3 regions of the Pseudarthrobacter sp. W1I19 genome follow, and region 2 is predicted to be linked to each of the others. Evidence: predicted binding sites of a transcription regulator. Region 2 holds the regulator's gene; each other region holds the start of a gene.
The links. Region 2 encodes LexA, which represses DNA repair genes until DNA is damaged. Its sites were predicted from a motif close to TCGAACANNTGTTCGA; they were not measured.
Positions count from the first base shown of each region.

Region 1: the regulator LexA is predicted to act here: its motif matches at 4,550-4,565, upstream of ruvA (Holliday junction branch migration protein RuvA).
Region 3: the regulator LexA is predicted to act here: its motif matches at 7,983-7,998, upstream of QF038_RS08655 (DUF6504 family protein).

Region 1 is NZ_JAUSZR010000001.1:1,852,959-1,863,294, forward strand. Features, by position in the region: gene QF038_RS08690 (CapA family protein) at 1-262, shown strand, start outside; gene QF038_RS08695 (type 1 glutamine amidotransferase) at 312-1,064, opposite strand; gene QF038_RS08700 (Mur ligase family protein) at 1,061-2,353, opposite strand; gene pdxT (pyridoxal 5'-phosphate synthase glutaminase subunit PdxT) at 2,444-3,154, shown strand; gene QF038_RS08710 (YebC/PmpR family DNA-binding transcriptional regulator) at 3,158-3,913, shown strand; gene ruvC (crossover junction endodeoxyribonuclease RuvC) at 3,946-4,524, shown strand; gene ruvA (Holliday junction branch migration protein RuvA) at 4,625-5,269, shown strand; gene ruvB (Holliday junction branch migration DNA helicase RuvB) at 5,262-6,350, shown strand; gene yajC (preprotein translocase subunit YajC) at 6,560-6,970, shown strand; gene secD (protein translocase subunit SecD) at 7,074-8,834, shown strand; gene secF (protein translocase subunit SecF) at 8,834-9,850, shown strand; gene QF038_RS08745 (bifunctional (p)ppGpp synthetase/guanosine-3',5'-bis(diphosphate) 3'-pyrophosphohydrolase) at 9,982-10,336, shown strand, end outside.
Region 2 is NZ_JAUSZR010000001.1:2,788,729-2,799,064, reverse strand. Features, by position in the region: gene miaA (tRNA (adenosine(37)-N6)-dimethylallyltransferase MiaA) at 1-384, shown strand, start outside; gene dapF (diaminopimelate epimerase) at 507-1,451, shown strand; gene QF038_RS13125 (class I SAM-dependent methyltransferase) at 1,423-2,046, opposite strand; gene hflX (GTPase HflX) at 2,474-4,054, shown strand; gene QF038_RS13115 (ATP-dependent DNA helicase) at 4,047-6,104, shown strand; gene lexA (transcriptional repressor LexA) at 6,168-6,902, opposite strand; gene QF038_RS13105 (LysM peptidoglycan-binding domain-containing protein) at 7,271-7,639, shown strand; gene QF038_RS13100 (histidinol-phosphate transaminase) at 7,709-8,827, shown strand; gene hisB (imidazoleglycerol-phosphate dehydratase HisB) at 8,888-9,508, shown strand; gene hisH (imidazole glycerol phosphate synthase subunit HisH) at 9,505-10,302, shown strand; gene QF038_RS13085 (hypothetical protein) at 10,320-10,336, shown strand, end outside.
Region 3 is NZ_JAUSZR010000001.1:1,833,343-1,843,678, forward strand. Features, by position in the region: gene QF038_RS08600 (NUDIX domain-containing protein) at 1-425, shown strand, start outside; gene QF038_RS08605 (endonuclease/exonuclease/phosphatase family protein) at 476-1,153, opposite strand; gene QF038_RS08610 (thioesterase family protein) at 1,321-2,124, shown strand; gene QF038_RS08615 (PadR family transcriptional regulator) at 2,196-2,732, shown strand; gene QF038_RS08620 (AarF/ABC1/UbiB kinase family protein) at 2,738-4,450, shown strand; gene QF038_RS08625 (lipoate--protein ligase family protein) at 4,650-5,396, shown strand; gene QF038_RS08630 (mycoredoxin) at 5,493-5,750, opposite strand; gene QF038_RS08635 (SOS response-associated peptidase) at 5,888-6,631, shown strand; gene QF038_RS08640 (VOC family protein) at 6,658-7,080, opposite strand; gene QF038_RS08645 (chorismate mutase) at 7,100-7,420, shown strand; gene QF038_RS08650 (hypothetical protein) at 7,438-7,827, opposite strand; gene QF038_RS08655 (DUF6504 family protein) at 8,037-8,372, shown strand; gene QF038_RS08660 (DNA polymerase III subunit alpha) at 8,369-10,336, shown strand, end outside.

The DNA of each region.
Region 1 (10,336 bases), 940 kb from region 2:
CAACAATGAGGGCCTGCTGGTCAGGGTGCAGTTTGGCCAGGACGCCACCGGGAAGTGGTCAGCCACCGATATGGCCTGGGCTCCATCGGTTATGGTCCGCGATCCCTACCGCTGGTGCCCGGTAGCGGCCGACGCGCCGCAGGGGCCATGCGCCGGCCCGGAAGCGGATGCCGCCACCAGGCAGCGGACCGCCACCGTGGTGGAATCCCGTGGAGCCGCAGCGGCGGGCGCCCACGAACTCCTGATTACCCGCGAGCCGTAAGACGGGGCCAACGAAAGTGCCGCCGTCGGCCGTGGTAGCAAAAACGGAATCAGCGCGGGCGGCGCGCCGCGTGCTCCCTGGCCAGTTCGGCGAACCGGTCGTCGGGGTGGCCCGGCTCGAACGTCCCGAATTTCCGCTCGGCGGCCGTCCGGATCAGGAAATCGGCAATCGCAGGGTTCTTCGGCAACAGCGAGCCGTGCAGGTAACTCGCCACAACATTGCGGTACCGGGCGCCCTCATGGCCGTCGCTGCTGTTGTTCCCGGTGCCCTTGGCAACGGAGCCGAGGGGCCGCACCCCGCTGCCGAGCCTGGTCTGGCCGCTGTGGTTCTCGTAACCCAGGACTTCGCCGAACTCGGGCGTGGCCACCTTGACGTTCCCGATCAGGCGCTCGTCCGTGCCATGGGTTTCCACGTCCAGGACACCGATGCCGGGGATGACGGCTCCGGTGCGTGTTTTGAAGAAATGACCGAAAAGTTGGTACAGCCCGCAGATGACCAGCATCGGGGCGCCGTCCTCGGCAAGGTCCTTCAACGTCCCGGCCCGCGCCTGCAGGTCGTCCTGGATGACCAGCTGTCCGCTGTCCTGGCCGCCGCCGCCCAGAATAATGTCCACGTCCCCGGGGAACGGATCACCCACGTTGTATTCGAGCAGTTCGGGAGTGTAGCCGTGCCAGCGGAGCCGCTGCTGCAGGACCAGGGCGTTACCCCAGTCGCCGTAGATGTTCATGTCCCGCGGATACAGCTGCACCACCCGTATGGTGCCCTTGCTTCCGTTGACGGGATCCGCGCCTGCCTGGCTCATGAGACAACCTCCACGGTGGTGATTTTGGACAGCTCGCGGCGGATCGCCAGCATGGCGGTGTAGGTGCAGAATACGCGCTTGGGCTTGCCCTGCGCCTCCCTGATGAAGGCCGCGAGGGCGGGGGCGATCTCGGTGTCCACAGCGCCGATCCGGACGTCGTCGTACTGCAGGCGCAGGGCCATGTCGTAGGCGCGGGACCCTGTCACCTGGTCCACTCCGCCCTCGCGCAGGGAATCGAATTCCACATCCCACAGCCAGGACATGTCCCGGCCGTCGGCGTAGTTGTCATTGATGGCGATCATCGTGGCGTAGCCGCCGGCGGGAAAGGACTTCAGCCCCAGCCGGAAGCCGCTCGGGTTCTTCACGAGGACGAGATCCAACGGCTGCCCGTCCACGGTAAGGCTCTCACCTCGGCCAAACGCCGGCTCCACCTTGGACAGAGCTTCCAGCAAGGTGGCATGGTTCGCGGTGGCTGCGCCGCCGCCACAAATACTGCGCGCAAGCGTCAGCGCCGCCGCCGCATTAAAGATGTTGTACACCCCGCGCAGCTTCATGCCCGTGGTGACAGTGCCGCCGTCGTACTCAAATTCAGCACTGTCCGCGCCTACTTTGCGGAGTACGACGTCGGCTGCGGGCTTCTCCGGCAGGGCCGCCGGGGCGGGACTTCCGGGAGCCGCGCGCAGGTCGTCGTCGTTGGGGAAAGTTCCCAGCAGCGAGTCATCCAGGCCGAAGTACTTGACCTCCTGCCCCGTCAGCGTTGCAGCGATCCGGGCAACGCGGGGATCCTCGCGGTTCAGTACTACAGTCCCCGTGGTTTTTGCGGCGATGTGCTGGAGCAGCTGGGCTGTTTTATCGATCTCGCCGAACCGGTCCAGCTGGTCGCGCAGGACGTTCAGGAGGAGGCAGTAGCGCGGGGGCACGCTGTTGACGAAATGAACGGCGTGGGCCTCGTCCAGTTCCAGGACCGCGACGTCGGCGTCGAGCCGGCCGCGCCAGTCTACTTCGCCGAGCAGGGCCGCGGCCACGCCGCGGGTGAAGTTGCTGCCGGTGCGGTTGGTGAAAACCTTCAGCCCCTGGCTCTCCAGCAGTTCCACCACCATCTTGGTGGTGGTGGTTTTGCCGTTGGTGCCGCTGACGACGGCTACGCCGTGCGGGAGGGTGGTGAGTGTCCGCCGCATAAAGCCGGGATCGATTTTTTCGACCACCAGCCCCGGAAAGGCAGACCCGCCACCCCGGAGCCGGGAGGCGCGACGGACCAGCTTGCCGAGCGGAACACTGAAGGAGAACATAGTTCGAATATATCCCAGCAACGGCATACAGCTGCCGCCGGGGATGGCCTTGCGGACTGGGTGAAAGCGACTGCGCCGTATGCTGGATGGATGACAAATTCCCTTTCAGCCGCTTCCGCACGCGTTGGATCCGGTCTGCGGATCGGCGTGCTGGCGCTCCAAGGTGACTTCCGCGAACACCTCCGGGCCATCGAAGCGACCGGCGCGGAGGCGGTGGGAATCCGCCGCCCCAAGGAACTGGACGGCCTGCACGGCCTGGTTATTCCAGGGGGCGAATCCACCGCCATCGATAAGCTTGCCCGCGCCTTCGACCTGGCCGGGCCGCTCAAGGAACGCATCGCCGACGGCCTGCCGGTGTACGGGTCCTGCGCCGGCATGATCCTGCTGGCCTCTGACATCGCCGATCCGGCCACCGACCTTTCCGGAGCCCCGCAGCAGACGTTCGGCGGACTGGACATCACCGTGCGCCGCAACGCGTTCGGCCGGCAGCGCGAGTCATTCGAGACGGACCTTGATTTCAAAGGGCTGGACTTCAGCGCCACGGAGTCCGGGGTTCCGCCCGTCCACGCCGTCTTTATCCGCGGACCGTGGGTGGAGCGTGTGGGACCGGACGTTGAAATCCTGGCCCAGGTGGAGCCGGCCGATCCTGAGCACGCGTCCCACGCGGTCCCGCTGCCCGGGACGGCTAGAATTGTTGCAGTGCGTTCAGGCCGGCTGCTGGCCACCTCCTTCCACCCGGAAGTGACGGGGGAGAAACGCGTACACGAACTTTTTATCCGCATGATCAGAGGAGAAGCGTAAAGCATGTCAGGCCACTCCAAATGGGCGACGACCAAGCACAAGAAGGCGATCATTGACAGCCGCCGCGCAAAGTCGTTCGCCAAGCTGATCAAGAACATCGAAGTTGCCGCACGCATGGGCGGCCCGGACCTCGCCGGCAACCCCGGCCTGGAACTGGCCGTGACCAAGGCGAAGAAGACCTCGGTTCCCAACGACAACATCGACCGTGCCATCAAGCGCGGCGCCGGCCTCACCGGTGAAGTGGTGGACTACACCGAAATCATGTACGAAGCCCGCGGCCCCCAGGGCTCCGCGCTGCTGATCGAGTGCCTCACGGACAACAAGAACCGTGCTGCTTCCGAGGTGCGCCTGGCCATTTCGCGCAACGGCGGCACCATCGCTGATCCCGGTTCCGTGAGCTACCTCTTCGCCCGCAAGGGTGTTGTTACGCTGCCGAAGAACGGCCTCAGCGAGGACGACGTCCTGATGGCCGTGCTGGACGCCGGCGCCGAGGAAGTCAAGGACAACGGCGAGACCTTCGAGATCCACTCCGAACCCGCTGACCTGCAGGCCATCCGCGACGCCCTCAAGGAAGCCGGCATCGAGTACGACACCGACGAGGTGGAGTTCGTCCCCTCCATGCAGGTGGAGCTCGACGTCGACGGCGCCCGTAAGTTCCTCAAGCTTGCCGATGCACTCGAGGACCTCGACGACGTCCAGAACGTTTACAGCAACGCCGACCTCAGCGACGAAGTCCAGGCTGCCCTGGAATCAGAGTGACGTCCCGCGGTGCCTGCTGACCCCTCGCGCCCGTGACGCTGCGTGTACTCGGCGTAGACCCGGGACTGACCCGCTGCGGCATCGGCGTGGTGGACGTTGAGCGGAACAGGCGGGCAACCATGGTGGCCGTGGGCGTGGTGGGCACTTCGCCCGAGGAGACGCTGGACCAGCGCCTCCTGGTGATCGCCCTGGCCATCGACGAATGGCTGGACCGCTACGAGCCCCAGGTGCTCGCCGTCGAACGCGTCTTTTCCCAGCTCAACGTCAGCACGGTGATGGGGGTCGCCCAGGCGTCCGGCGTGGTGATCGCCGCCGCCGCGCGCCGCGGAATTCCGGTGGCGCTGCATACGCCGTCGGAAGTAAAAGCGGCCGTGACCGGCAGCGGCTCCTCCAATAAGGACGCGGTGACCAAGCTCGTCACCAAGATCCTCCGGCTCGATGCCCCGCCGCGCCCGGCTGACGCAGCAGACGCCCTGGCCCTGGCCATCACCCATGCGTGGCGTGCCGGCAGCGGTGCGGCGATTGCCACTACCGGCCCCGGCAGTTCTTCGCTGACTCCGGCCCAACGGGCATGGGCCGAAGCGGAGGCGAAAGTGCGGCGTGCCCGCTGATTGTCCTGGCTGCTTGCTAGGGTATTCGTAGATATGTTCGGATAGCCGGTACCTGCCCTCTTACCAAGTGGCGGCCCGGCGGTACACCAGGAGCCCGGCCTTGATCAGTTTCCTTCGCGGAACCGTAGCGCACGTAGGCCTGTCCACGGCCGTGATCGATCTCAACGGTGCGGGCATGAGCGTTAACGCCACGCCGCAGACCCTCAGTAAGCTCCGCACGGGGGAGGAGGGCCAGCTGTTCACGTCCCTGATCGTGCGTGAGGATTCGCTCACGCTTTTTGGCTTCGCGTCCGACGACGAGCGGGAAGTTTTCGACATCCTGCTCAGTGTCAGCGGGGTGGGCCCCCGGCTGGCGCTGGCAGTTCTTGCTGTCCATGATCCGGAGGCGATCCGGGTGGCGGCACACACCGGTGACAGCAAAACCTTCACCAAAGTGCCCGGCATCGGTCCCAAGGTGGCCGGCAGGATCGTTTTGGAGCTCGCCGGAAAGCTGGTGCCGCACGGCACTGCCGCTGCAGCGGGTGCACCTACCGCTGCGGAGGCCGCCTGGAAACCCCAGGTGGTTGCTGCGCTGACGAGCCTCGGCTGGTCCGAAAAGGACGCCTCCGCCAGCATCGACAAGGCACTGGCGGACGATCCCGAGGTGTCCTTCCGCGGCAACGTGCCGGAAATCCTGCGGACTACGCTCCGCTGGCTGGGTCAGGACGGAGCGCGTGCCGGCAACCGCGTAGGCAGCCGTGGCTGAACCGTCACTGGTGGCCGCGGGGGAGGAACCGGAAGAGCGTGCCATCGAGGCCGCCCTCCGGCCCAAAAACCTCGATGACTTTGTGGGCCAGCACCGGGTGCGGAAACAGTTGTCGCTGGTGCTGCAGGCCTCACGCATGCGCGGCCGGAGCGCGGACCACGTGCTTTTTTCGGGCCCGCCCGGGCTCGGTAAAACCACACTGGCCATGATTGTGGCATCGGAGATGAACGCACCGCTGCGGATCAGCAGCGGGCCCGCCATCCAGCACGCCGGAGACCTGGCCGCCATCCTGTCCTCCCTGTCCGAGGGTGAGGTCCTGTTCCTGGACGAAATCCACCGGATGTCCCGGCCGGCCGAAGAAATGCTCTACATGGCCATGGAGGACTTCCGGGTGGACATCGTGGTGGGCAAGGGCGCCGGCGCCACTGCCATTCCGCTCGAACTGCCGCCGTTCACCCTCGTCGGTGCCACCACCCGTGCGGGCCTCCTGCCGGGGCCGCTGCGTGACCGGTTCGGCTTCACCGGGCACCTGGAGTTCTATTCCGTTGCCGAACTTGAGCTTGTCCTGCGGCGCTCCGCCGGGCTGTTGGACCTGAAGGTCAACTCTGCCGGATTCAGCGAGATCGCCGGCCGCTCCCGCGGCACGCCGCGTATTGCCAACAGGCTGCTGCGCCGGGTCCGTGACTGGGCTTTGGTGCACGGCATCGAACAGATTGATGCGCGGGCGGCCTCCGCGGCCCTGGATATGTATGAAGTGGATAAGAAGGGGCTCGACCGGCTGGACCGGGCGGTCCTGGAAGCGCTGATTACCAAGTTCGGCGGCGGCCCCGTGGGCCTGTCCACCCTGGCCATCGCCGTCGGCGAAGAAACGGAGACCGTGGAGACGGTGGCCGAGCCCTTCCTGGTGCGCGAGGGGCTGCTGGGCCGCACGCCGCGGGGAAGGATCGCAATGGCCCCCGCCTGGACCCACCTCGGCTATGCGATCCCGTCCGGCGTTTTCGGGCAGGAGCCGCTGGACCTTTTCGATACTGCCCAAGATGAGTCCGAGGGCACTGACAACTGGGCGCCGCAAAGCCAGTAGCAGGCTCCCTTCAGCTTTTCCCTTTAGACTGGTATGACGCTCGGCACGTTCGGGTCTTTGTTTCGCGGGCTGCACATGCTGCCTGCGTCGCTGGGGAAGGAACCCGTCAGGCCTCTGCCTGCCTGACAGTTCTGCCCCGGCCGGAGCGAAGCCGATGTTGCTGGAAAATCAGCTAGGCAAATAAAAGGACGGAATTCCCCTTGGATCCAATGTCAATTCTCCTGTTCGTCATGCTCGGCGTGTTCATCTTTATGATGTTCCGCCGCAACAAGAAGACGCAGCAGCAGCAGGCGGAGCTCCAGTCGAAGTTCGGCCCGGGCGTCGACGTGATGACCAGCTTTGGCCTCTACGGCCGGATCGTGGACATCGACGAGGCCGAGAACAAGGTCACCCTTGAACTTTCCCCCGGCAATCTCGCCACCGTACACCGCCAGGCCGTCACCAAGATTGTTGAGCCCGCTGCTGTGCCCGAGGCCGCTGCGCCGGCCGTCCCGGATGATGCCTCCTCCATCACCGGGCAGGAAATCCCCGCAGCGGAGACCGGAACCCCGGCCCAGCCGGCCGAGACTCCCGACGAGACCCTGAAGCGCCTCAATGATGAGGGCAAGAAGGACAACTAGTCCCTGTTAGCGCTTTTCAACACCTCTACGGCTGCGGAATACCGCCGGTGCCGGCCAAACCAGGCACCGGCGGTTCCTGACGTGAATAAGAGAAAGATCAACAATGGCACGAACTGGCCCTAAGAAACCAGGCCTCAGGGTCCTGGTCTGGCTCGGCGTCATCATCGTCGCGCTGACTGCTGTCCTGGCGGGCGGCACCCTGGCCGGGAAGGCGAGCTGGGCGCCCAAGCTGGCCCTGGACCTCGAAGGCGGCACCCAGATGATCCTGGCGCCCAAGGTTGAGGGCGGTTCGGACATCAACGAAGAACAGCTCAACCAGGCTGTGGCGATCATCCGCCAGCGGGTGGACGGCTCCGGCGTTGCCGAAGCCGAGATCAGCACCCAGTCCGGGCGCAATGTGGTGGTCAGCCTTCCAGGCACCCCTTCAAGCCAGACACGCGACCTCATCCAGGCCTCCGCGGACATGAACTTCCGTCCTGTCCTGCTTAACGGGGCAGGCGCGGCCGTGCCTGAGGAGTCGCGGGCACCGGAAGACCAGCTGCCGAAGCCGACGGCGGAACCCGCCAACAGCAGCGACACGAACTGGATCACGCCGGAAATCTACCGCCAGTTCGAAGCCCTTGACTGCGACAACCCGTCCCAGGACGAGCAGGAACGCTCGGACCCGGCCAAGCCGCTGGTCACCTGTGAGCCTGCATCCGGGAACAACCCGGCGATCAAGTACATCCTGGGTCCGGTGGAGGTTAAAGGCAGCAACATCGTCACCTCCTCCTTCCAGCTCCAGCAGGGTGCACAGGGTGCCGTCACGAATGAGTGGGCAGTCAACATCCAGTTCGACGGCGAAGGCACCGCTAAGTTCAAAGAGGTCACGGAACGCCTGAACCAGTTCTACGTGGCTGCCGGCGGGGAATCGGGCAACGACCCCAAGGCACAGTTCGCCATTGTGCTCGATGACCAGGTCATTTCCGCTCCGCGTTCGCTGGCCGTGATCACCGACGGCAGGCCGCAGATCACCGGCGGCTTCACGGAACAAACCGCCAAGGCATTGTCTGACCAGCTCCGGTTCGGTGCCCTGCCCATCAGCTTCGAGATCCAAAGCGAGCAGCAGATTTCCGCCACCCTGGGCGGCGAGCAGCTGCGTATGGGCCTCCTCGCCGGCTTGATCGGCCTGCTCCTGGTGGTGGTCTACTCGCTGTTCCAGTACCGGGCCCTTGGCTTCGTGACCATCGCCTCGCTGGTGGTCGCCGGCATCCTGACCTACCTGGCTATCGCCATCCTGGGCTGGACGGAAAACTACCGGCTGTCCCTGGCAGGCGTAGCGGGCATCATCGTTGCCATCGGCCAGACGGCTGACTCGTTCATCGTCTACTTCGAACGCATCCGCGATGAGCTCCGTGAAGGACGCGGGCTGGTGTCCGCCGTCGAAAACGGCTGGAAGCGCGCCAAGCGGACCGTCCTCGCCTCGAAGGCTGTCAACCTGCTGGCGGCACTGGTCCTGTACTTCGTGGCCGTCGGCAACGTCCGCGGCTTCGCCTTCACCCTGGGCCTGACCGCGATCGCCGACCTCATCGTGGTGTTTATGTTCACCCACCCCACGCTGCAACTGCTGGCCCGCACCCGGTTCTTTGGTGAAGGACACAGGTTCTCCGGCCTCGACCCCAAGCGCCTCGGCGCAGTTCCGCTGTACCGCGGCGCGGGCCGCGTCCGCACACCCGAAGACCGGCCCGCCGTCGCAGTCCGAGCCAAGAATGCAGGCGCCACGGCCGAGGCCGAACGCCGCATGACCATTGCCGAACGCCGCCTGGCGCAGAAGCAGGCGGAGCTGGCCGGCTCCTCGAAGTCTGCAGCGAAGGAGAACAAGTAATGCCAAGCTTCGCAACTTTCGGTAATGAGCTCTACACCGGCAAGCGCTCCTACAACTTCGTAGGGGCCAAGAAGATCTGGTTCATCGCCGCGGCCGTGGCCGTTGCCCTGTCCATCCTCATTCCGGTGGCCAAGGGCGGCTTCAACCTCGGTATTGAATTCCGGGGCGGGTCCGAGTTCACGGTCTCGAACGTCAAGACCACGGACGCCACGGTGGGCGAGGAGGCCGTCACCGACGTGGTGGCCGGCAGCGTGCCACGTGTCGCCAACGTGGCCGGGACCACCATGCGGATCCAGACCGACAAACTCACCGACGATGAAACCCTTCGCATCAAGGAAGGCCTGACCACGGCCTACGGAGTCACGGACAACGAGGTGACCTCAACCTTTGTGGGACCCACCTGGGGTGCTGACGTCACTAAGCAGGCGCTGATCGGCCTGGTGATTTTTGTGCTCCTCGCCGCGGTGCTGATGGCGTTGTACTTCCGCACCTGGAAGATGTCGCTCTCAGCCATTGCGGGCATGGTGGTCACCATGTTCGTGACAGCCGGGGTGTACGCGCTCAGCGACTTCGAAGTGACCCCGTCGGCCATCATCGGGTTCCTCACAGTCCTGAGCTACTCGCTCTATGACACGGTGGTGGTGTTCGACAAGATCCGCGAGAATACGGCTGAGCTTGACGCATCAACACGCCGCACTTTCGCGGAGGAAGTCAACCTGGCCGTGAACCAGACCCTGGTCCGCTCGATCAACACCATGATGGTGGCCATCCTGCCCGTCGGCGCCATCCTGTTCATCGGTGCCGGACTCCTTGGCGCGGGAACGCTGCGGGACCTCTCGCTTGCCCTGTTCGTTGGCATCCTGATCGGGACTGCGGCCACCATTTTCGTTGCGGCTCCGATGTATGCCTGGTTGCGCCAGAACGAGCCGGACCTCGTCAGGCAGGCCAAGCGCGTAGAGCAGCGCCGCGCCGCCGCTGAGCGTTCCGCGGCTCCCGCGGAGCCCGCCCAGGCCTAGGGTTTTCGCAGGGGCCGGACCGCGTCAGAAACCTGATGCCGTCCGGCCCTGGCTGTTTTAAGGGCCGGTTATAAAACTCCTTCGGGTGAGGAATAGACTGGGGTAATTAAACGGTCATGAGGGGTGCTTCATTGGAAGAACGTTCTGCGTCGCTGCCGACGGCACAAGGAGATCAGGGTCCGGCCGGTGTGCAGACCGGCCAGGCTGCTTCCGCGCGCGCAGGTTCATTGGTCCCCGTGGATAACTCAGGTTCACGCCCCACTTTTCCCGGCCGGCGGGAACGCACCAGGTCCAGGCTTGCCCGGCTGACAGGCCGGAGTGCCGCAAATTATTCGCCCATCCTGGAACCACTGCTGAGGACGGTCCGGGCCAACAATCCCAAAGAGGATTTTGACCTCATCCAGCGCGCCTTCGACGTGGCGGAACGGAGCCATCGCGGGCAGAAGCGCAAGAGCGGTGACCCGTACATCACCCACCCGGTAGCGG
Region 2 (10,336 bases):
CCGTTCAGTTCCTTTATGCCCCAGCGGGAGTACTTCCAGCCTGCCGTGCAGATCGGGCTCAGCGTTGACCGGGACCAGTTGCGCGAACGGCTGGCCCTTCGCGTGCACCGGATGGTGGACAACGGGCTGCTCGCCGAGGTGGAGCGGCTGGAGGCCCAAGGCCTGAGGCGGGGTAAAACAGCACCCCGTGCCCTGGGCTATGCGCAGTTCCTGCAGGTGCTCGACGGCGCAGCAACAGTCCCCGAGGCGGCCGAAGAAACCATTGTGGCCACCCGGCAGTTCGCCCGGCGCCAGCTCACCTGGTTCCGCGCCGATCCGCGCATCAACTGGCTGGACTGGCAGGATCCCGCGTTGACCTCCCGCGCGGCCGCGCTCTGCAGCTAACGGGCTCTGCTCAACAAGAGTTTTCGTCCACGTATGCAGGGTTCCAGCCGCCGGAAGCCAGCGTATCTGGACAAAAACTCGCGGTTTCGGGCCTGCCCTTCCCGGCCGGTACCCTTGACACCATGGATGCAACCCTTGCCGAGTCAGCCGAGCACGCCTTCCACACGCTGGGCGGACTCCGTTTTTCCAAGGGGCACGGCACCGGCAACGATTTTGTCCTCGTGGCCGACCCGGAGGGCGAACACACCATAGCGGCTGAGCAGGTGGCAGCCCTGTGTGACCGGCACCGCGGCATCGGCGGCGACGGCCTGATCCGGGCCGTCCCGTCCCGCTTCCTTCCGGAGGGCCGGGAACTTCTGGCCGCCGCCCCTGACGCCGAATGGTTTATGGACTACCGCAACGGGGACGGATCCCTGTCGGAAATGTGCGGCAATGGCGTCCGCGTTTTTGTGCACTTCCTGCGCACGGAGGGCCTGGTTGATCTGCCCGACGGCGGTGCACTCACCATCGGCACCCGCGCCGGCGCCAAAACAGTAGTGCGGACAGGCGGGGATTACGCCGTCGACATGGGGCCATGGGAGTTTATCTTCCCCGGAGAGGCCACAGCCAAAGCCATGGATTCACTCGTAACCGCCGACGGGCTGGAAGTTCCGCGGCCCGCGCTGTCCGTGAGCATGGGCAACCCGCACACCGTAGTTGCACTGGCCGAACTCTCGGAACTGGCAGGGACCCGGCTGTACACCGCCCCTGTGGTGGACCCGGTGCCCGCCAACGGCACCAACGTGGAGTTCGTTGTTCCCTCCGAACCCCTGGTCCACGACGGCGTCGGCTCCATCACCATGCGCGTCCACGAACGCGGCGTGGGGGAGACCCAGTCCTGCGGTACGGGCGCGTGCGCCGCCGCTGTGGCCATCCGGCACTGGGCAGGAGCGGAAGCGCCGGACACATGGCGCGTGCATGTCCCCGGAGGAGTGGTGGGCGTGAAGTTCTTCGCCGGCCCCGGCGGCCATGAACACGTGGAGCTCAGCGGGCCCGCCGTTATTGTGGCATCAGGGATGCTTTCCTGACCTTCAGGATCCGGAACGACTTGGACGTCGACTCCCGGGTCACGGCAAAGGAATCATCGAGTTCCGCCGCGAGCCAGCGCTGCAGTGAGTCCGAGCCGAGGTTCTTTTGCACCACCAACCAAGCCGTGCCACCCGGAGCCAGCCGGGGCAGCCACAGCTTCAGCAGGGAGTGCAGTTCGTCCTTGCCGACCCGGATGGGCGGATTGGACCAGATAGTGTCGAAACGCACCTCGGGATCCACGGCATCGGGTGTGCCGGCCACAACGTTGGACAGCCCCAGTGCCGCCGCGTTCTCGTTGGTCAAGGCGATGCAGCGTTCATTCACATCCACCGCATAAACCTGCGCATGCGGCGCCCGGAGGGCCATGGTCAGCGCAATCGGACCCCAGCCGCAGCCGATGTCCAGCAGGTTGCCGGTGGGCGACGGAGCAGGGACCTCGGCGAGGAGCACTGCAGTTCCCTTGTCGATGCCGTCCGGGCTGAAGATGCCGCTTGAAGTCTGCAGCCTGCGTGTTTCCCCTGCCAGTTCCACCGTGAGCGGCTTGCGGGTAAACGGGCCGGCGGGGGATGAACTGAAATAGTGAGCGGACTCCATAACTGGCCAGAGTAGTTCCCCTTGCAGCGTAATGGGAAACTGCACATGGGGCGGCTCTGTTAGGGTAGAAGGCATGTTCCTGATCTTCGAGTAGCCGGCACGGGCCACGCCCGTCCCGAAGAAACTGTCCCACAGCGATGCAGGCATTTCCGCCTTCCGCACATGTGCACCGGACCACGCCCACGCGTTTGCTCCGGCCGCCGGACAATACTCGAAAGTCAGCCTCCTGCTGCCCCTTTCGCCGCTGCTCCGGCACCTCCCTCCATGCCGCCTCCGGAAGGCGGCCCCCCACGCGCCGGGCTGCTTGCCGCCCGGCGGGACAAACCAGGAGAACTCCATGACCGCAGGCCGTCAGCCCAGCGCGAATACTTCCCCAATCACCAGCAATCGGCACTATTCTGGAAATGCCGAACCTTCAAAGGAGACCATGACCAGCCAGCCCAACACCGGATCCGATCCAGCCGCCCAGGACATGAGCCCTGAGGAAATCCAGGCCGTGATCGACCGGATTCTCTCCAAGGACGTACCGGCCAAGACCGTCAGCACGCCAGGCGCAACGCCGCGCGGGGACGGCAAAGCGGTACTGGGCAAAGCCCAGGCAATTTCCCGCCTGGATGAAGAACATACAAGCTACGACGGCGACCAGCAGGATCTCGAGGAACGCCGCGCCCTGCGCCGCACGGCAGGCCTGTCCACCGAACTCGAAGACGTCACCGAAGTCGAATACCGGCAGCTGCGGCTGGAACGGGTAGTCCTTGCAGGCCTGTGGTCTGAGGGCACCCTCGCCGATGCGGAAAACTCGCTGCGCGAGCTCGCCGCCCTGGCCGAAACCGCCGGCTCCGAGGTCCTCGACGGCCTGGTGCAGCGCCGCGACAAGCCGGACCCGGGAACGTTCCTGGGCTCAGGAAAGGCGCTGGAACTGAAGGACATCGTGTTGTCCACCGGCGCCGATACCGTGGTGGTGGACGCCGAACTGGCGCCGTCCCAGCGGCGTGGCCTTGAGGACATCGTCAAGGTCAAGGTGATCGACCGGACGGCGCTGATCCTGGACATTTTCGCCCAGCACGCCAAGAGCCGGGAAGGCAAGGCCCAGGTGGAGCTGGCGCAGCTCGAGTACCTGCTGCCGCGCCTGCGCGGCTGGGGCGAGTCGATGTCCCGCCAGGCCGGTGGCCAGGTAGGTGGCGCCGCGGCCGGTATGGGTTCGCGTGGTCCTGGTGAAACCAAGATCGAACTGGACCGCCGGAGGATCCGCACTCGGATGGCCAAGCTGCGGCGGGAAATCGCCGCGATGAAGCCGGCCCGTGAGACCAAACGCGCCAACCGCCGTCGTAATGAGGTGCCCTCGGTGGCCATTGCCGGGTACACCAACGCCGGCAAGTCCTCGCTGCTGAACCGCCTGACGGACGCCGGGGTGCTGGTGGAGAACGCGTTGTTCGCCACCTTGGATCCCACGGTCCGGAAGGCCGAAACCGCTGACGGCCTCGGCTACACGCTGGCCGATACGGTCGGTTTTGTCCGGTCGCTGCCCACGCAGCTGGTGGAGGCCTTCCGCTCCACGCTGGAGGAAGTGGCGGACTCTGACCTGATCCTCCACGTGGTGGATGTTTCGCACCCGGACCCTGAGGGCCAGATTGCGGCAGTCCGCAAGGTCTTCAGCGAAGTGGACGCCCGCAAGGTGCCCGAAATCATCGTGCTGAACAAGGCTGACGCCGCGGATCCATTTGTGGTGGAACGGCTCAAGCAGCGCGAACCGCGGCACGTTGTGGTTTCGGCCCGCACGGGGGAAGGCATTCCCGAGTTGCTGCAGGCCATCAGCGAGGCCATCCCGCGGCCGTCCGTCAAGCTTGACCTGCTGATCCCGTACGACCGGGGAGACCTGGTCAGCAAGCTGCACGAATCGGACGCCGAGATCATCAGCGTCGACCACGATGAAGCCGGTACGCGGGCAGTAGTCAAAGTCCGGGAAGGCCTCGCGGCTGAACTGGAATCCTTCGTCACCCATGACTGAGGCGGTGGCTGACGAAGCCACAACCACGCCCGGCGAGCAGTTCGTGATTGAGCTGCTCGACCGGGCGGTTGCGGGCATGGGCGGGCAAAGCCGCAGCGGCCAGCACGAGATGGCCAGGCAGGTGGCCCGGGCCATCGAAACAGGCGACCATCTCCTCGTCCAGGCAGGCACTGGCACGGGAAAGTCGCTGGCATACCTGATACCCCTGATCGCGCATGCCCTGGAAAGCGACAAGCCGGCCCTGGTGTCCACTGCAACGCTTGCCCTGCAGACCCAGATCGTGGGCAGGGACCTGCCCCGGCTCCTGAAAACCATCACCCCCGCCCTGGACCGGCCCGTCAAGGTGGCACTGGTCAAGGGCAGGTCCAACTACGTGTGCCTGCACAAGCTCGAAGGCGGTTTCCCCTCCGAGGAGCCCGCCGAGGGCCAATTGTTCTCCCTGGGGGAGGACACCAGCGTCCCGCACTTTGCGGCGGCCGTAGGCGGTCCTTCCTCCCAGCTGGGCAAGGAAGTGGTCCGGCTGCGGGAGTGGGCGGAGAAGACCACCACCGGCGACCGGGATGAGCTCCTGCCCGGCGTCACGGACCGCGCCTGGCGGCAGGTCTCGGTCACGTCCATGGAATGCCTGGGAGCGCAGAAATGCCCCATGGCGGCGGAATGCTTCAGCGAACTGGCCCGCCAGAATGCCGCCGAAGCCGACGTTGTGGTCACCAACCATGCCATGCTCGCGGTCAGCGCCTTCGAAGGACTGGCCGTACTGCCTGAGTATGACGTGGTGGTAGTCGACGAGGCCCATGAACTCCAGGACAGGGTGACGGGCGCTGTCTCCGGGCAGCTTTCGGTGGCCATGGTCCACGCCGCCGCGGCGGGCGCCCGCAAGCACACGGCCATCACCGTGGACGCGCTCAATGCCGCCGCCGCGAACCTGGAGTTGGCCCTGACGGGCGTTGCCAACGGGCTGCTGCCGAACGGCCTGAACGATGAGCAGCTGGACTGCGTGGACCAGCTGCGTGAGGCCTGCCGGGCCGCACTGTCTGATTCCAAGGGGGACAGCAGTACAACGGCCGACGGCGGGCGGCAGCTTGCGCGCTCCCGGCTGATGCTCATCCTGGAACTTTGCGAACGCCTCCTGGCAGCTCGCGAGAACAGGGAAGTGGTGTGGTTCTCCCGCGCCAGCTCCTTTGACCCGCAACAGGGATATTCGCAGCCCGATGACACGGCTCCTGCGCTGATCAACATTGCTCCGTTGTCCGTAGCCGGGCGGCTGCGTGAAGGCCTGTTCGCGGGGCATACCGTGGTGCTGACCTCGGCAACCCTGGCCATCGGTTCGGCCTTTGAGCCCGCAGCGGGCGGCTTGGGCCTCGTAGGCGAGGGCGCACCCAGCTGGACCGGTGTTGATGTGGGGTCGCCCTTCGACTACCCCAAACAGGGCATCCTCTACGTCGCAGGCCACCTTCCCAAGCCCGGCCGCGGAGTCTCCCCGGAGGCACTGGTCGAACTCGAATCACTCATCCGTGCGTCCAACGGCGGTGCGCTCTGCCTGTTTTCGTCGCGGCGGGCAGCGGAGGAAGCAGCCGACGCGCTGCGGCCGAAGCTGGGGATGACCATCCTCTGCCAGGGCGACTCCACCATGACGGCGCTGGTGAAGCAGTTCGCGGACGAACCCGATACCTGCCTGTTCGGCACCATGTCGCTGTGGCAGGGCGTGGATGTTCCGGGCGGGTCCTGCCGGCTGGTGGTCATCGACCGGATTCCATTCCCGCGGCCGGACGACCCCCTGATGACTGCACGGTCCCGTGCTGTGGCGCAGGCGGGTGGCAACGGCTTTATGTCCGTCTCGGCCACCCACGCTGCGATCCGCCTGGCCCAGGGCGCCGGACGCCTGATCCGGTCCACCGGGGACAAGGGCGTGGTGGCAGTGCTGGATTCCAGGCTGGCCACCGAACGGTACGCCGGATTCCTTCGCGGGGCCCTGCCGCCCTTCTGGCCCACTACAGAACGGAAGACGGCGATCGCGGCCCTTGAACGGCTGGCAGGGGAGAACGCCTGACGGCAGCACCTTCACAATGCCGGCAGCGCCTTCGCGCTGCCGGCAAACGGCTGATGCCGCTGCCTAGAGCGAGCGGAGAACAGAGACGACCTTGCCCATGATGGTGGCGTGGTCGCCCAGGATGGGTTCGTACTGGGTGTTCTGCGGCAACAGCCACGTGTGGCCGTCACGCTGGCGGAAGGTCTTGACCGTGGCTTCGTCGTCCAGGAGCGCCGCGACGATATCACCGTTGGCGGCGTCTGCCTGGCGCCGCACCACCACCCAGTCGCCGTCGCAGATCGCGGCGTCCACCATGGAATCGCCGGCCACCTTCAACATAAACAGTTCCCCCTGGCCCACAAGCTGGCGGGGGAGCGCCAGGACATCCTCCACCACCTGGTCGGCAAGGATGGGACCGCCGGCGGCGATCCGGCCCACTAGGGGAACCATGGCGGTGTCCATGGCGGTGGGAAGCTGGGTCACTGTTGCGCTGGTGCCCGGCAAAAGGGCGGACGGCTCCGATGCAGGCTTGGGGGCACCCCCGTCCAGGGTCAGGGGCATCAGCACCTCCATGGCGCGGGGCCTTTTCGGGTCGCGGCGGAGGTAGCCGAGTTTTTCCAGCTGCGACAGCTGGTGGGTGACGCTGGAGAGGCTCGCCAGCCCCACGGTATCGCCGATTTCCCGCATGGACGGCGGATAGCCGTTGTCATTGACCGAGCGCTGAATGGTTTCGAGGATCTTCTTCTGCCGCGGCGTCAGGCCCTTGGCGGTCTTCTTCGGTTGGGAGGTTGCCCTGCCCCCGGCGGCTGCTGCTGCCATATTCGCCAATGCCTTTCATCTTGCCCCGGCATTTCGGCCCGGACCCGGAGTAGCCGCCGCAATTGTCAGACCCTGCTGATCAACTTCAGAGGTGGTTGTTCTTGTCTTCAAAGCTAGGCCAGCCACAGGGCATTTTCAAACATTTGTTCTAGCGAGTCTCGACATTATTCGTCGATAAGTGCTAAAACAGAGAAAGCAAAGTTCGAACATTTGTTCTACTCCGCTTGAAGCCACTCGAAGATCCGGATCAGTTCCGGGCGCATCGGGGGCCGCTGGGAAGGACATCGGGCAGCACAGTCAGGTCCAGGAGGGCTCAGTTCATGTCAGCTACATCTGCTTCACAGGGTTCACGTCCGCAGCTTCTTTCGGTGCATCAACTTCTGTCGCAGGGGGCCCGCCGGCAGTCGGACCGTCCCGCGCCCCAGCCGCCGCTGCGGCTCACCCGCCGGGGGAAGGTGGTTCTGATCGGCATCCCCCTGGTCCTGCTGGCGGCTCTGCTGCTCTCCCTGGCAGGCTTCTTCAACTCGCCGGCCAAGGCCTCGGATTCCGCCGCAGACCTTTCCATTACCCCCACGGTCACCGTCACCGTGCAGCCGGGCCAGTCGCTGTGGGCCATTGCCGGAACCGTTGACCCGGAGCGGGATGCGCGCGACGTCGTGGCGGACATCGTGCAGCTCAACAACCTGAGCGCCGGAGCGGTGCACCCCGGGCAGCAGCTGTACGTGCCCACGCGCTAGCTGCACGCTGAGCGCGAACAGGGCACCGTCACATTTTCCGGTCTCCTGCACGGGCACTAAACTGTTCAGGTGAATGACCAGCTAGAGCGCCTGAACCGGCTCCCCCTCCGCAGCAACCTTCGTGGGCTGACCCCCTACGGCGCGCCCCAGCTGGATGTCCCCATCCTCCTCAACGTCAATGAGAACACCCACGGGGTGCCCGCGGACGTCCGCGCAGCCATCAGTGCCGCCGTGACGGAAGCTGCCGCAGGCCTCAACCGCTACCCCGACCGGGAATTCACCGAGTTGCGCAAGGCCCTGGCGGAGTACCTGGGGCATGGACTTGATGAGTCGAACGTCTGGGCGGCCAACGGCTCCAACGAGGTACTCCAGCAGATCCTTCAGGCCTTCGGCGGACCCGGCCGCACCGCGCTGGGCTTCCCCCCCACGTACTCCATGTACCCGCTGCTGGCCAGCGGCACGGACACTGAATACATCGTGGGTGACCGGGCGGAGGGCTACGGCCTCAGCGCCGAATCGGCCGCCCTGCAGGTCAAGGAACTGCAGCCCAATATTGTTTTCCTCTGCTCTCCGAACAACCCCACCGGAACCGGCCTGGGGCTCGACGTGGTGGAGGCCGTGTACGAGGCCGGCGAAGCCAGCCAGACGATTGTCATCGTGGACGAGGCGTACCACGAGTTCGCGCATGACGGCACGCCGAGTGCCCTCACCCTCCTGCCCGGCCGTGAACGGCTGATTGTTTCGCGCACCATGAGCAAGGCATTTGCCCTTGCCGGGGCGCGCCTCGGTTACATGGCCGCAGCCCCCGAGGTCACCGATGCCCTGCGCCTGGTCCGGCTGCCGTACCACCTTTCCGCCATCACTCAGGCCACCGCGCTGGCAGCCCTTCAGCACCGCGAGGCCCTGATGGCCGACGTTGAGGACATCAAGGAACAGCGCGACCGGATCGTGGCAGAGCTGACGAGGATGGGCCTGAAGCCCGCCGCCTCGGACTCCAATTACGTGTTCTTTGGCGGGCTCGAGAACCCGCACCAGGTCTGGCAGGAGCTGCTCGACGCAGGTGTGCTGATCCGCGACGTCGGGATCCCGGGCCATCTTCGCGTCACTGCCGGCACTGAGGCTGAAACCACAGCCTTCCTCACGTCGCTGGAAAGCATCCTTGCCGGCCAGGCCACGCTTCCCGCCTAGACTGGAAGTATTGGCGCTGGACGCCCTGAACCACTCCTTCTTCCCAAAGGACACTTGACCATGAGTTCCACCGGATCCACTGCGGCCAGGACGGCGCGCATGGAGCGTGCCACCAGCGAGTCCTCTGTGCTCGTGGAGATCAACCTCGACGGTACCGGCGTCTCGGACATCGACACGTCAGTGCCGTTCTACGACCACATGCTCACCGCGCTGTGCAAGCACTCCCTCATCGACCTGACGGTGAAGGCGACCGGGGACACCCACATCGACGTCCACCACACTGTGGAGGATGTAGCCATCACCTTTGGTGAGGTTCTGCGCACGGCCCTGGGCAACAAGGCGGGAATCCGCCGCTTCGGTGAGGCCACCGTGCCCCTGGATGAGGCGCTGGCCCACGCCGTAGTTGACGTCTCCGGCCGCCCGTACCTGGTGCACGGCGGGGAACCTGCCGGCCAGGAGTACCACCTGATTGGCGGCCACTTCACCGGCTCGCTGACCCGCCACGTCTTTGAAGCGATAACGCTGCACGCCGGGATCTGCCTGCACATGAACGTGATCGCGGGCAGGGATCCGCACCACATCGTCGAAGCCCAGTTCAAGGCATTCGCACGTGCCCTTCGCGCTGCCGTTGAGTCCGATCCCCGCGTCGAAGGCATTCCCTCCACCAAGGGTGCGCTGTGAGCGGCCAGGTCCTGCGCGACGGCGCAATTATCGATCCGTCAGCCTCACAGAAGCTGCCGTCGCCGGAGGGGAAACCCACCGTCACTGTTCTCGACTACGGTTCGGGAAACGTTCGCTCTGCAGTCCGTGCCCTGGAGCGCGCGGGCGCGGAGGTAATCCTCAGCTCCAAGCCCGAGGATGTCCTGAACGCTGACGGCCTGGTGGTTCCCGGCGTCGGCGCTTTTGAAACCGTCATGCGTGAGCTCAAGGCCGTGGACGGCATTCGCCTCATCGGCCGCCGCGTCGCCGGCGGCCGCCCGGTCCTGGGTATCTGCGTAGGCCTTCAGGTGCTGTTCGAAGCCGGTGTGGAACACGGCACCGAGGCCGAAGGCATCGGTGAATGGCCCGGCAAGGTGGAGCTCCTTCCCGCAGATGTTGTTCCGCACATGGGCTGGAACACCGTCAAGGTGCCGGAGGGCTCAAAGCTCTTTGCCGGCGTCGAAAACGAGCGGTTCTACTTCGTGCACTCCTATGGGGTGCAGGAATGGAACTTCGATGTCATCCAGCCCCGGATGGCCCCGCCCCTGGTCACCTGGTCCGAGCATGGCGCCCCGTTCATCGCCGCCGTCGAGAATGGCCCGCTCTGCGCCACCCAGTTCCACCCGGAAAAGTCCGGCGACGCCGGCGCGCAGCTCCTGCGCAACTGGGTGGACGCCCTGCGCCGCCCGGCTGAGGCAGGCAATGCAGGCGCAAGCTCCCCCATGGCAGGCAACCCGGCGCCAGATGCCGAAACTCCTGCCGGCGGCGACGCCTAGTGTGGTCGGTCCTGCTGATGGGACTCGCCGGCCT
Region 3 (10,336 bases), 960 kb from region 2:
GTAGCCGCGGCCGCTTTTGGGGCAGGTTTGGTGCCGCCGGCGTCCTCGCCTACGATCCCGCCAAGGGTGTGCTCCTGCAGCATCGGGCCGTCTGGAGCCACAACGGCGGAACGTGGGGCCTCCCGGGAGGAGCGCTGCACGAGGGCGAGGATGCCGTGGCGGGAGCCTTGCGCGAAGCCTGGGAGGAGGCCGCCATGCCCGCCGGGGATGTCGAGGTGCTTTTTACGTCCGTGCTGGACCTGGGCTACTGGTCCTACACCACAGTGGTGGTGCAGGTGAGGGAACCGTTCGACCCCGTCATCAGCGACCCCGAAAGCATCGAGTTGTTGTGGATACCGCTGGCTGAGGTGGACGGCAAGGAACTGCACCCCGGCTTTGCCGCTGCCTGGCCGGACCTGCGGGAACGGATTGACGCCTCGGCATAGGTTCCTCCCTGCCGGATCGCGCTCCAGTCCTGCTCAGTAGACGTGCCTGCTCAATAATCCCGGCCGTATTCGGCGTGGACCAGGATGGGCAGGTGGTCTGAGTTTCCGCGGGGCAGCGTCTCAACGCTCTCGATGTCCAGTCCCAGTGACGTGGCGAAGTCGAAGTGGCCCTTGAAGACCTTGTAGCGGGTGTAGGTCCGCCGGTTGCTGAGCGAGAGCGCGTAGCCCGAGTTCTTCATGTGGATGTGGAGGTTCTTGGTGAAGAACGGGTAGTTGAAGTCGCCCACCATCAGCGTCATGAGTCCCTGGCCCATGCTGAGCAGTTCGGCGTGGGCGGCGTGGATCTGCTTGCGGCGCAGGGAATTCGAGGCCGTGAGGGGCGCCGCGTGGAAGGAGCCGATCACCAGTTCATGCTGGGTCTCGTTGTCCACCACCCTGGTTCCGATGAGCCGCTCGTGGGCCGGGGCCAGGACCCTGTCGTGAACTGACTTCTTCAGGGCGAAGGACTGGGTGTCCAGCGCCGTGAAGCGGCTGGTGCGGTAGTAGATGGCCAGCCCGAGCCGGTTTCCCTTCGTGGCGTCAGCGAGGTGCAGCGGGCCCAGGGTCTCGGGGAGGTCGCTGGCGTCCACCTCCTGGAGGCAGAGTGCATCGACGTCATGGTTCCGTGCCAGGGCGAGGAGTTCGCCGCTTGCTTTGTGCTTGCGGAGGTTGTAGCTGATAACGCGCATGGAACACCTCTTCCGAGGGTTGCTGACAGGACCGATCAAGAGTCTAGTCCGCTGACCGCCGTCAGGGTCCAACATTTCACCGAGTCCTTTGACAACCTATGCCGGTTGCCTGCCGCCGCAACGATAGAGTTAGTCAGAATTCACTGAAATCTCCGGGAGGGCCACCGTTGACCACCGATCTGCCTGAACTGGCCGAGGGAAACTACTACTACCAGTCACTGGGCGGGGGACGCTTCCGCTCCACGATCCACGCGCAGGGTGCCTGGAATGTCCACGAGCAGCACATGGCCCCCGCATCAGGCCTCATGGCGGACTCCCTGGAGCGGCACCAGCCGCGGGAGGGGTTGCGGATGGCCCGGCTCAGCTACGAAATCCTGGGTCTGATTCCAGGCGGCGGGTTCCACATCGAGACCACCACCCTCCGGCCGGGAAAAACCATCGAACTGCTGCAGGCCGAATTGATTGCGGGCGGCCGCACCGCCATCCGGGCCACGGCCTGGCGGATGGTCACCAGCGATACTTCCGCCGTGGCGGCCGTGGAGGACACCGCCATTCCCGGCCCGGACGAATGCAAGCCCTACGACGGCGCATCAGTGTGGCCCGGCGGCTACATCCGCTCCCTTGAAATGCGCGTGGCGGAAGGCCATCGCCCCGGAGCCGGCAAGGTATGGCTGCGCACGGACCATCCCCTGACGGACAAGGCAGACAGTGGCGACCTCGCCCGCCTGATGGGGCTGGTGGACACCGCCAACGGCATCGCCGCAAGGGTGCCGCCGGGCAAGGACAGCTACGCCTTCCCCAACGTTGACCTCCAGATCCACATGTACCGGCGCCCCGAAGGGGAGTGGCTGGGCCTGGACAACGCCGTCTCCTTTGGACGGGACGGGATTGGCCTCACCTCAACAGTCCTGCACGATCTGCAGGGGCCTTTCGGGCGCGCGGAGCAGATTTTGACCCTCCGCAAAAGCTGACCCGCCCGCGCCGGGCGGATGTATCGTTAAGTGTCGTTGTATATCGCTGGCGATTTTACAGAGGAGACCCAGTGCGCGATTCGTACCCGGCAGGCGGCTTTGGCGGACACAGCGTCGACGGCATCTGGCAGGCTGTTGAGGAGTTCCGTTCGCGGTTCGAACGGCGTGGAGGTACCCGCGCAGGCAAGGGCGAGGTGCGGGCAGCCGTGCTTGCCCTGCTCGCGGAGCGCCCCATGCATGGCTACCAGATCATCCGTGAGATCGAGGAGCGCAGCGGCGGCAGTTGGAAACCAAGCGCCGGTTCTGTCTACCCCACCCTTCAACTGCTGGCCGATGAAGGTGTCATCAGCGTCGAGGAATCCAACGGCCGCAAGATCTACTCGTTGACCGAAGCCGGCCGTGAGGAGGCGGCAGGCGTGCACGAGTCAGCGCCGTGGGGTGCAGCAGGCCCGGCCGCCGGTTTTGGTTCCCTGCCCAAGGCTGGAATTGAGCTGGCGCAAGCCGCGGCGCAAGTTGGCCGCACGGGCACGCCAGACCAGGTGCAGCAGGCCGTGGCCGTGCTCGAAGAGGCCCGCCGCCGGATGTATTCCATCCTCGCCCAAGGCTGACCCGGGTGGCTTCGGTCCGCCGCAACCGGGCAGATCCGGTGCAGGTTCCCGGTGCCGGAAATATCCGGGCCCGGTACCGCCGCATACTCCGCTTCGCGGCCTGGAACCTGGCAGTGACCTGGTGGTTTGAGCTGCTGCTCCCGCGGATCGGGCTTGGGCTGGTGGCTGAGCGGACGCGGCCGGCCCGGATGCAGCGCTTCGCCCGGCGTTTCCACATGCTCGCGGTGGACCTCGGCGGCCTGATGATCAAGGTGGGCCAGTTCCTCTCGTCCAGGCTTGACGTGCTTCCCCCGGAAATCACCACCGAACTCGCGGGCCTGCAGGACGAGGTGCCCCCGGTCCCGTTTCCAGCCATCCGGGCCTTGGCCGAGAAGGAACTGGGAGTCCCGCTCGAGCAGGCCTTCGCCTGGATTGAGGAGGCCACCATCGCCGCCGCCTCATTGGGGCAGGCGCACCGCGCACGCCTTCTTCCTGCTGATGTCGCCGAGACCGGGCTGAAGGATGTGGTGATCAAGGTGCAGCGCCCGGGCATTGACGCAATTGTCGACGTCGACCTGGCGGCATTGCGCAAGGTGGGTGGATGGCTGAGCCGCTTCCGTGTGGTTTCCAGCCGCGCCGACGTTCCGGCCCTGGTAACGGAATTCGCCCAGACCAGCTTCGAAGAAATCGACTACCTCCATGAAGCCGCCAATTCCGAGCGTTTCGGGGTGGACTTTGCCAACGACACCAGAGTGGCGGTGCCACGCGTCGCCTGGGAGCGGTGCACCCGCCGCGTGCTGACTCTTGAGGACGTCACGGCCATCAAGATTACGGATGTCGCGGCGCTCAAGGCGGCAGGCATCGATCCCGCCCAGGTGGCGCCGGTGTTCGCGTCCGTGATGTTCGACCAGCTGTTCACCAACGGGTTTTTCCATGCGGACCCGCACCCCGGCAATATTTTCGTCACCCCGGCTCCTGCCGGCGCCGGCGGGCTCCCGTGGAAGCTGACGTTCATCGACTTCGGCATGATGGGTGAGGTTCCGGCCTCGACCCGCAGCGGCCTGCGCAAGCTCCTGTTCGCTGCCGCCGCGCGGGACGGCAAAGGCCTGGTGGCTGCCATCGGCGATGTAGGCGTCCTGATGCCGGCAGCTGACGTGGTGGGGCTGGAACGGGCCATGACGCAGTTGTTCGGCAGGTTCGGCGGAATGGGTTTCGCCGAGCTGCGCGAGGTGGATCCGCGGGAGTTCCGTGACTTCGCGATGGAATTCGGCGACGTGGTGCGCTCCCTGCCGTTCCAGCTGCCCGAGAACTTCCTGCTCATCATCCGAGCGATGTCGCTGACATCGGGAGTGTGCAGTTCCCTGGACCCCCGGTTCAACCTGTGGGACTCGGTGGAGCCCTACGCCGCGCAGCTGCTCCGGGACGAGCGCGGCAACCTCGTGCAGGACGCGGCCCAGCAGGCATTTGACGCCGCAGGACTCGCGCTTCGCCTGCCCAGGCGCCTCGACGCACTCATTGCCAGGATCGAGGAAGGCAACCTTACCGGCGCCAACCCCCGCCTGGAGCGGCAGGCCGCCAGGCTGGACCGGACGGTGCGGCGCGCGGCGTCGGCCCTGGTATTCGGCGCCGTGTTGATTGCAGGGGCTGTGGTCCGTGCCAACGATCCCGGTCTCGGCAGCGCTCTGATGGTTGCGTCCGCCCTCCCGCTGCTGCACGGCCTCTGGGTGGGGCGGCGCTGACCGAACCCAGGGCTGTGAGCCAGCTGCCGCCGTCGAACGCCGGACGGAGGGCAAAAACACAATGCCGGCGCTATAAATGACCTCGAAGGTCACGGCGTAACCTAGGTTTGGCCTGTCCGGCCAGCAAATCGCGTCAATCACTGCGAACGCGGCCGCAACAGCAAGGAACTGCACGATGACCACAGGGGAGCTTAGCAACATGCACCATGCCGATCCGGGAACCCGCACACTGACAGTGGTGCGCCAGGAGGTTTCGCTGGGCGCCGGGCGGGACCTGGAATTTGGCCTGGAGCTCCTGGCCAGGGCGAGGACCGGGGAAATAGGCCCCATGCTGCGGCTGTACCGGCCGGCACCCACGGTGGCGTTCGGCCAGCGGGATACCCGGCTGCCGGGTTTCCAAGCAGCGGAGCAGGCCTGCCGCGACAACGGTTTTGAGCCGCTGGTCCGCCGCGCCGGGGGCCGGGCGGCGGCCTACCACCAGGGGACGCTGGTGGTGGACCACATTGAACCCGACGCGGACGCGATCGCGGGATCCAAAAGCCGGTTCGGGTACTTCGGTGAGCTGTTCGCGGATGCCCTGCGCAGCCTTGGGGTGCACGCAGCGGTGGGTGAGATTCCCGGCGAGTACTGCCCCGGGGAATTCAGTGTGCACGGCAGCGCACCTGGTACTCCCCGCCAGGTGAAGCTGGTAGGTACCGCCCAGCGCGTGGTGGCCGGCGGCTGGCTGTTCAGCTCCGTCATCGTGGTGGAAAACTCCGCGCCCATCCGCAAGGTCCTCACCGATACCTACACCGCCCTGGGCCTGGACTGGGATCCTGCCACTGCCGGGGCAGTGGATGATCTTGTTCCCGGCGTGGACGTCGCAGCGGTGGAGGAGGCACTGCTGGCAACCTATGCCGGACACACCGCCCTTGAAACGGCACCCTTCAGCGACCTGGGGGCATAAGACTGCAACAAAAACGGGACCAACCTGCGGTTGGTCCCGTTTCGCCTGTCCGGGGTGCCTGTGAGGCTGCCCTGGTCCTTGGGGCTGTCCTGCCGCTTAGGCTGCGAGGCGGGTCTTGACCTCGGCAGCGGACGGGTTGGTGGCAGCGGTGCCGTCCGGGAAGAGGACGGTGGGCACTGTGCGGTTGCCGCCGTTGAGCTGCTCCACGAGTTCAGCGGTACCTTCCACTTCCTCAATGTTGATCTCCTTGTAGCCGATGCCCTGCGCGTCCAGCTGCTTCTTTAGCCGGTTGCAGTAGCCGCACCAGGTGGTGGAGAACATGGTGATGGTGCCGGATTCGGGAGTGAAGTCCATAAGTTTCTCCTATGCGTGGTTGATTGTTTCCTTCCTTTCAACGGTAGCGTGCAGGCCCATATTCCCCAGTTCCCGGCGCTTCACATGACAGCTCAGATGGCCGGTGGCATGCTGGAGCCATGTGTGGACGTTATGTGATGGCACGTGCTGTGGGGGACCTCCTGGCTGAGTTCGACGCCGGGCTTGAGGAGGAGGTGCACATCCCGCCGTCGTGGAATGTTGCGCCAACCGATGCCGTGCCCATCGTCCTGGAGCGGTTGATTGAGGAGGGGCCTGCGCCGAGGCAGGTGCGCCAGCTCCACGTGGCGCGGTGGGGCCTTGTGCCGTCCTGGGCCAAGGACCCTGGCATCGGTTCGCGGATGATCAACGCCCGGAGCGAATCCGTGCTGGAAAAACCGGCCTTCCGCAAAGCCGTGCAGTCACGCCGGTGCGCGGTGCCGGCGGACGGTTACTACGAGTGGAAGCAGGGGCCCGGGAAGTCGAAGCAGCCCTACTACGTGCATCCGGGAGAGGGCCGCGGCCTGGTTTTCGCGGGGCTTTACGAGTGGTGGAAGGATCCGGCGTGGCCGGCGGGGGAGCCGGGCGGGTGGGTGTTATCCACGTCCATCCTCACCACTGACACGCCGCCGCCCGGAAGCGAGGACACGGTGTTCGGCAAGCTGACGGCACTGCACGACCGGGTTCCGCTGCCGATGGACAAATCCACCATGGAAGCGTGGCTGGACCCCCAGGCCGACGACGCGGCCGGGCTCGTGGACCTGGTACGGTCCGGGGTCAAAGATGTGGCGTCGGACTGGCACGTCGATTCCGTGGGCAAGGACGTGGGGAACGTGCGCAACAACGGGCCGGAGCTGATCCGGCCCGTGGAGGCCCTCTTCTAGAAGCCCATGCCCGGGCGGGATGCGGCCTAAACAGTGACCGTGCCGGCGTCGTCCACTGTCCACGTGGGGTTGTACGCCACCTCCCAGCGGAAGCCGTCAGGGTCTGCGAAGTAGCCGCTGTACCCGCCCCACGGCTGGGTGATGGGCTCGGCAATGATTTGGGCGCCTGCCGCGGCGGCTTCTGCCATGACCCGGTCCACGTCCTCGGTGCCCGGCAGGTTGTGGCTGAGGGTGATGCAGGGAACGGGGCCGGGAGCACTGACGCCGGCATCGGCCTGCATCTGGCGGACGTCCCAGAGCGACAGCACCAGGCCGTGGTTCACCTGGATGAACACCACTTCTCCCGGAGCCTCACGGTGGACCGGCCAGCCCAGGCCGTCAACATAGAACGCGCGGGACACCGGAACGCTGCGGACGCCCAGTGAAATGAAGTCGACTCTTGGCTGCATGGTTCGATACTGTCAGAGGATGGCGACAATTCAAGGGAACGATAGAGATGCTTTGGCCGACAAGGAACAGCTCGCTGCCGTCCGGATTGCCGTGGACGAGGTGGATGAGCAGATTGTCACCCTGATCGCCCGCCGCGAGCGCCTGATCCGGATCGCCGGAACGCTCAAGGGTGACGACGCAGAGGTGCGCGCTCCGGGGCGGGTGGAACGGATCATTGAACACGTCCGGTCCGCAGCCGAAAAGAAGGACATCGACCCGGACATCGTAGAGTCCACCTACCGGGCCATGATCTCCGGCTTCATCGAACTCGAACTCCGGGTCCACAAAGAAAACAGCTGAGCCGCCCGGCCCAGCTGTTACAGGTTCTCCTCCACGGGAACACCGGACTGGAATTCCCGTCCGTCAGCCTCGCTGAAGCCGGTCATCACGTGCCCTTCGCCGAGGCCGTTGATCGCTGCCATGGGGAAGTGGCCGGTGATGGTGCTGTCCGAGTGGCTGACGCCTGAAAGATCGTAGTTTTCCTCACTACTCTGGTCATGGTTGAACGAGAAAAAGGAAATCGGCTTCCCGTTCATGAATTCAATACCCAGGCGCCGCTGGGACGAGTAGTCCGGACTGGCAGCCACAAGCCCCACCACATAGGCACCGGAACCGGGGATACTGCCGTCCAGATCGAAAGTTGCCACAAGGGTGGAGTCCTGGGCCTTGAGACTGACCTGCTTGAGGAGTGCGTCATGGGTGCTCATGGCACAATCCTGCTCCCTGCCGTTCGGTCCGTCCACCCCTGAAGGCTGACGGAAATGTAAGCCGAAGACGCTTCCCGGCATTTCCCCTTCCCGCTGAACCCGCTCCCGGTCCTTTGTCTATGCGGCGTCTTCCGGGAGGCGTAGACTGGTTCTGTTCGAATATATATTCGAACGGTTTCTGTTCGAACTTTCTGCATCCGGGAGGCGCCATGGGCATGTTCAGCGAATCCGTTGACGTCTCCTGCACCCCTGAGGGCAATCCAGTTGGTGTTATCTGGGCCGGACGTTCCTATTCGGTCTGCGCCGAACCGGTGCGCTGGTACGAGCGCCGCCAATGGTGGGCCGAAGAAACCCGTGCACCGCTGGGCAGCGGCCCCGGCCTGGTGGACCATGAAATCTGGCGGGTCCAGGTGCTGCCTTCAGCTCCGGGCTCCGGCTTGGCTGAACAGGGAGAGCCGCTCACCCTTGACCTGACCCGCCATATCCGCAGCGGCCGCTGGCGGATCCTGCGGATCCATGACGCACTTCGACCCAGAACAGCATGAGCTTCACGCACCTCCACGTCTCCACCGCATTCAGCGCCCACTATGGAGTGTCATGGCCCGAGGAACTGGCGCAGGCGGCTGCTGCTGACGGCGCCAGCGCGCTCGCCTGCACGGACAGGGACGGCCTGTACGGGACCATCAAGCACCTCAAGGCGTGCATGGACACCGGCATTGACCCCATCGTCGGGGTGGACCTTGCCGTTTATGACGACGACGGCGATCACCGCACCCAGCTGGCGGGCCGCGTGGTGGTGCTTGCCCGCGGCAACAACAACGGTGCCGGCTACCGCGCGCTGTGCCGGCTTGTGTCAGACGCCCATGCCCGCACCTCGGGAAAGTCCGGGGGAGTTGTGCCGGTGGCCGTAACCCGTGCGGAACTTGCCTCCCGCACCCTGGATCCCCAAACCCTTAAACCTGTGCTGATGGTGCTGATAGGCCCGGATTCCGACGTCGGTCGGGCCATGGGCGGGCGGCGTTACCTGCGCCCGCGCACCCTTTTCAAGCAGTGGCTGGACGCCATGCCCGCGGGAACTGTGGTGGCCGAGATCGTGTCCCAGCTCAGCGCCCCGGGATCTCCCTTGAGTACAGCACACGCCGTCCGGATGCTTAAACTCGCCGAAGAACACAGCATCCCGGCAATCCTCACCAACGCGGTCCGGTATTGCGCAGAGGACGGGGCGGCAACCGCAGACGTCCTGGATTCAGCCCGGACCCTGAAATCCCTTCCGGAACTGGCCCAGGAACCGCTGCTGCAACCAAACGGCCAGGCCTGGCTGAAATCCTCCCGTCAGATGCTCCAGCTGGGGAGGGAAATCATCTCCGCTGCCGGCTATGGGGCAGAAGACCTCAACAGGCTCATGGCACAAACAGAGGCGCTCGCCGATGTGTGCAGGATTGATCCCGTCACGGACATGGGGTGGAAGCAGCCGGTAGTGCCCGAAGCCGCGGTCATCGGGATCAGCCAGGATCCGCATGTGGAACTGGTGCAGCGCTGCCAGGCGGGGATTGGCAGGAGGTTCCCCGGGATTGCCGGCACCAGCGAAAAGGAAATGCTCCACCGGCTTGAGCATGAGCTGGGGATCATCCAGAACCTGGGGTTCTCCTCCTACTTCCTCACCGTGGCGGAGGTTTCAAGGATGATCCAGGACATGGGGGTGCGGGCAGCCGCCCGGGGCTCCGGGGCCTCCAGCCTGGTCAATTACCTCATTGACGTCAGCCAGGTAAATCCGCTGCAGCACGACCTCATCTTCGAACGGTTCCTCTCCCAGGACCGGGCCACCTTGCCGGATATTGATATCGACGTCGAGAGCGCCGAACGGCACAACGTGTACCACCGGATTTTCGAGCGCTTTGGCAAAGAACGCGTCACGCTCATGAGCATGCAGAACGGTTACCGGGCACGCGGTGCTGTGCGGGACGCCGGCCTTGCCCTGGGGATGGATGAGGGGGACGTGGGGGACATCGCCAAGCAATTGTGGCGGTTTTCAGCTTCGAAGTTCCGCGAGGCGCTGCAGGAGAAGCCCGAATTGAGGGAATTTGCCGGCCGGGTGGAACAGCGGGATTCCCATGGCAACCAGCAGCTTGACCTGCTGGTGGACTTGACCGAGCGCCTGGACCGGTTGCCCCGGCACATCTCCATGCATCCTTGCGGGGTGATCCTGGGGGATGCCACCCTGCTGGACCGCACCCCTGTCCAGCCCAGCGGGCTTGGACTGCCCATGAGCCAGTTCGACAAGCACGACATGGACCCCATGGGCATGCTCAAGCTCGACGTCCTGGGCGTCAGGATGCAGAGCGCCATGGCATTTGCCGTTCGGGAAATCATCCGCATCCATCCCTCCAAAGAGGAAGTGGTGGCTGCCGGTGGCCATGCAACCGGAACTGGCGGGACCGGGCCTGATTTCATTGCAGAGAACGGGCACATCGACCTGAACGCCATTCCCCTGGATGATGAGCCCACCTTT